Regions from separate parts of the Streptomyces paludis genome, predicted to be linked through region 2. Evidence: predicted binding sites of a transcription regulator. Region 2 holds the regulator's gene; the other holds the start of a gene.

Region 1 (2,397 bases), 1.4 Mb from region 2:
TTGACGTCGTCGAGGCCCGCGTGTTCGGCGTCGAGGACGGAGCGGGCGCCCCTGATGTCGTAACGGTCGTCCGTCCGCTCGTTCCAGGGGAGTTCGAGGACGGTGTCCAGCCAGGTGCGGATCCAGGAGCCCTCGGGGCTCTGGTCGGAGGAGCGCTCCAGCTTGTCGACCTCCTTGAGCGCGGCCTCGCGCACCTTCTCGGGGAGGTCGGCGGCTTCGACGCGGGTCCGGTAGTCGTCGGACTCGTCCTCGTCGCCCTCGCCGTTGATCTCGCGCAGCTCCTTGCGTACGGCGTCGAGCTGGCGCCGGAGCAGGAACTCGCGCTGCTGCTTGTCGACGCCCTCCTGGACGTCCTTGGCGATGGACTCGGCGATGTCCTGCTCGGCGAGGTGCTCGCGCAGCTGGTCGGTGGCGAGCTTGAGGCGGGCCACCGGGTCGGCGGTCTCCAGCAGCTGGACCTTCTGGGCGAGGGAGAGGAACGGCGAGTAGCCGGAGTTGTCGGCGAGCGCGGAGACCTCGTCGATCTGCTGCACGCGGTCGACCACCTGCCAGGCGCCGCGCCTCTTGAGCCAGTCCGTGGCGAGCGCCTTGTACTCCTTGACCAGCTCGGTCACGGAGCCGGGCAGCGGGTCGGGCGTGATCTCCTCGACGCCGGTCCCCTCCACCCAGAGGGCCGCGCCGGGCCCGCTCGTACCGGCCCCGATCCTGACCCGGCGCCGCCCGCGGATGAGCGCGCCGGGGTCACCGTCGGAGAGCCGGCCGACCTGCTCGACGGTGCCGAGCACGCCGGTGGCGGCGTACGTCCCGTCGATACGCGGCACAAGCAGCACCTCGGGCTTGCCCGCCCCGCCACCCCCAGCGCGAGAGGCCGCCTGAGCGGCCTCCACGGCGGCCCGGACCTCGGCATCGGACAGATCGAGCGGCACCACCATGCCGGGCAGGACGACCTCGTCGTCGAGCGGCAGGACGGGAAGCGTGAGCGATGTGGGCGTGACGGCCATGATCTCCCCTTCGGGCAAGCATCGGGCAAGCAAAGCAATCGGCATCAAGCAAGTTGAGCTATACCGACTCAATGCAAGTGAGTCCCCGATTGTTCCCCCGGCCATGTTCGCTCTGAGCGATCGTTCAGTCCTCGTCCCGTACGTCGTCCAGCAGGGCGGTGACGTAAGCGTCCAGGCGCTGTTCCACGGTGCGGGCCGTCAGGTCCGTCCGTCCTGACCGTCGCCAGGGCTCCACCACCAACGCTCCGATCGACGCGAACGACAGCGCGTCCAGCAGCCGCCAGTAGCGCCGCTCGCCGGGGGCCGCGGCCAGGACGCCGCCCGCCGCCTCGTACGCGGCGGCGAACCTGGGGGCCCAGGCCGGGCCGTGGAGCAGCGCGAGGTTGGTGGAGCAGTGCGCCACGTCCAGGTCGGCGGGGCCCCAGGAGGTCTCCACCCAGTCGACGATTCCGGTGATCCGGGGGGCTGTCGCTCCGTGGAGCGACCCGCCGGGCGTCTCGAACAGGATGTTGCCGGGGTGGAAGTCCCGGTGCAGGAAGCGGCCTTCGTACGGGGGCGGAGGCTCGCGGATGACCTCGGCCGCGGCGGCCCAGGCCACCGGGTCGGCGCCCTCGGGAGGGACGACAGTGTCGGCGGATGCCCATGCCTCGTACTCCCGGGGCCGTTCGGCGGGGCGCAGCGCGTGGATGGCCACGAGCTGACGGGCCAGCAGGGTGATGCGCGCCTCCAGGCCCTCGTCGTCGTAGACCGTCCGGCCCGGCATATGTGTCATGAGCAGCGACGGATACTCGCAGTGCGTGGCCGTCGCATCGACCGCGATGGGGTCCGGTGCCGGTACGCCGGTGCCCGCGAGGAGGGCGAGGACGCCGGACTCGCGGGTCAGCAGGTCCTCGGCCTGCGCCACGAAGGCCGGGGCCGCGAAGGTCCGCAGGACGAGGTCGCGGGTGGATCCGTCCTGCCGGCGGACGGTCAGCCGCCGTATTTCGGCGGTGATGCCGCCGTGCAGCGTCTCGGTCCTGACGATCCGTTCGCCGGCGTCCAGTTGCCGGCCCACCCACGCCAGGGCCCGGGGCCGGACGGCCACCTCGCCGTCGGGCAACTCGCCGTTGAGCGCACCGCCCTCGGGCATCTCGCTGTCGTCGGCCACCCGGTCATCGCGGTCGGTCATCGCGCCACACCATCATCGGCCGTCGCACGGCGCAACGCGATATCCGACAGGCTCTCAGCCCATGTGGTTGCGGAGCTGGTCCCTCGCGCGGGTGAGGTGGAAGGCGAGGGCCGCGTCGGCGGCCTCGGGGTCGCCGGCCGCGATGGCCGTCAGGATCGCCTGGTGCTCGTCGGCGATCTCGGCGATACGGAGCAGTTTGTACGTCTGCACCTGCGCCATGCACAGCCG
Region 2 (2,397 bases):
CACGGGCGACAAGAACGGCACCCCGCGGGTCTGCCCGACCTGTGTGGGCACCGGACAGGTGTCGCGCGGCTCCGGCGGCGGCTTCTCGCTGACCGACCCGTGTGTGGACTGCAAGGGCCGCGGGCTGATCGCCCAGGACCCGTGCGAGGTCTGCAAGGGCAGCGGGCGCGCCAGGTCCTCGCGGACGATGCAGGTACGGATCCCGGCGGGCGTCAGCGACGGCCAGCGGATCCGGCTGCGCGGCAAGGGCGCGCCGGGTGAGCGCGGCGGCCCGAACGGCGATCTGTACGTCGTCGTCCACGTCGACGCGCACCCGGTCTTCGGCCGCAGGGACGACAACCTCACCATCACCGTGCCCGTCACCTTCGCGGAGGCGGCGCTCGGCGGCGAGGTGAAGGTGCCGACCCTGGGCGGTCCCCCGGTGACGCTGAAACTGCCCGCGGGCACGCCCAACGGCCGTACGATGCGGGCCCGTGGGAAGGGCGCCGTCCGCAAGGACGGCAGCCGCGGCGACCTGCTGGTCACCGTCGAGGTCGTGGTGCCCAAGGATCTGGGCGCCGAGGCGCGCGACGCGCTGGAGGCGTACCGGAAGGCGACCGCGGACGAGAATCCGCGGGCGGAGCTGTTCCAGGCGGCGAAGGGAGCATGACCCGATGGACAGGGACGGGCGGCGACGGCAGCCCTCAGCGGCGTTCGGCGGGCCCTACCAGCTGACTGAGGAGACCCCGGTCTACGTCATCTCGGTGGCGGCCCAGCTCTCCGGGCTGCACCCGCAGACCCTCCGGCAGTACGACCGGCTCGGGCTGGTCTCCCCGGACCGTACGGCGGGCCGGGGGCGGCGTTACTCGGCCCGCGACATCGAGCTGCTCCGCCAGGTGCAGCAGCTGTCGCAGGACGAGGGGATCAACCTCGCCGGCATCAAGCGCATCATCGAGCTGGAGAACCAGGTGGCCGCGCTCCAGTCGCGGATCGCCGAGCTGTCCTCGGCGGTCGACGGCGCGGCGGCGGCGATGCGGCAGCGCGAGGCACAGGTGCACGCCTCGTACCGCCGGGATTTGGTGCCGTACCAGGACGTGCAGCAGGCGAGCGCGCTGGTGGTGTGGCGGCCCAAGCGGCCGACGGACTGACGGGGACGGCGCAGGCGGTTGGCTGCGCCGGCGGCAGCGCCGCGCTGACGGCGCGCTGAGCGACGCGGGCGGGCCGGGTGGGACCGGGACACCGGGCCCCGCTCCGGCGCGCCCAGCGGCGCCCGGGAGGCCGTCTCCGGCCCGCTCGGCCGCGCTCGGCCGCGTCCGCGGGCCGGTCCTCAGCCCAGCTTGCGTTCCTTCGCCGCCGCCTCCGAACTCCACCACGCGCCGAGCGCGAACATCGTGTCGACGCCCACGGCCTCGTAGAGCTTGGTCAGGTCGTTGTTGACGGTCCGCAGGCTGACCCCCAGCTCGCTGGCGATCTGCTTGAGCGTACGGCCCTCCCTGAGCTTGTTGAGGATGCGCCGGGACCTGCTCGTCGTGAGCGTCTCCTCGCGCCGCCTGAACCGGCCCCCCGTCCACGGCTCGGCCCGCTCCCACTGGTGGTCGTAGACGTGGTGCAGAAGCGCCACCATGCCCGGATGGGTGATGCGGAACGCGTCGTCCCGCCCCGCGTCGGCCCGGTGGTCCGGGACGACGGCGAAATTGCGGTCCACCAGGATCATGCGGACGAAGCCGGTGGCGCTCGTCCGTATCTCCGCGCCGTGCGCGCCCACCTTCGCGACCCACTCCTGCTCACCGGCCCGGGAGCGCGCCGTGTCCGGATAGAGCGTGCGGTACGAGATCCCGCGCCGCAGGATCGCGAGGTCGGAGACGGCGGCGCTGCGCAGTGTCCCGGCCGGTCTCTCGCCGGGGTGCGCCGTGCGGATGGTGCTCTTCGCCTTGTCCATCGCCCGGGTGATGGCCGCGGTGATGAGTTCGTTGCGGTCGAGGAACTCGACGCCGTTACCGCTGGGCAGTTCGGCGTTGCGCATCTGCCGGTGCAGCTCGGACAACTGCTCCATACGTCGCAGATGGCGCGCGATACCGGCGCGCTCCCGCGCCAGGGCCGTCTGCTCGGCGTGGTAGAGATCGGCCGCGCTCCACCGCCCGTGGTGCGGGTCGTGCACGGCCAGCCCGAGCGCGGCCAGCTCGGCGCACCCGGGGGCGGAGCCCTCGACGAGTTCGCCCTGGACGAGCCGGCGCAGCAGCGCGCGGGCCTCCGCCGACAGGTCGGGCGACGGCATGGGGAGGGAGGGCGACGGCACGGAGGGGGAGGGGGACGTGCTCTCGCGCGACGTTATGTCCGGTCCTTTCGTTTGATCCCTGCACGTTTCCGCAGCGCACATCAGTGCAGCCGCTTGTCACTTGAACGGTACGGGCCGAACGC

What was found. Region 2 encodes HspR, which represses chaperone genes until heat shock. Its sites were predicted from a motif close to TTGAGNNNNNNNNNCTCAA; they were not measured.
Region 1: the regulator HspR is predicted to act here: its motif matches at 1,055-1,073, upstream of lon (endopeptidase La).

The regions. Positions count from the first base shown of each region.
Region 1 covers NZ_CP031194.1:5,457,484-5,459,880, reverse strand. Annotated here, with positions in the region: gene lon (endopeptidase La) at 1-1,001, opposite strand, end outside; gene DVK44_RS24135 (phosphotransferase family protein) at 1,126-2,130, opposite strand; gene DVK44_RS24130 (GntR family transcriptional regulator) at 2,224-2,397, opposite strand, start outside.
Region 2 covers NZ_CP031194.1:4,097,329-4,099,725, forward strand. Annotated here, with positions in the region: gene dnaJ (molecular chaperone DnaJ) at 1-649, shown strand, start outside; gene DVK44_RS18130 (heat shock protein transcriptional repressor HspR) at 654-1,127, shown strand; gene DVK44_RS18135 (LuxR C-terminal-related transcriptional regulator) at 1,307-2,254, opposite strand.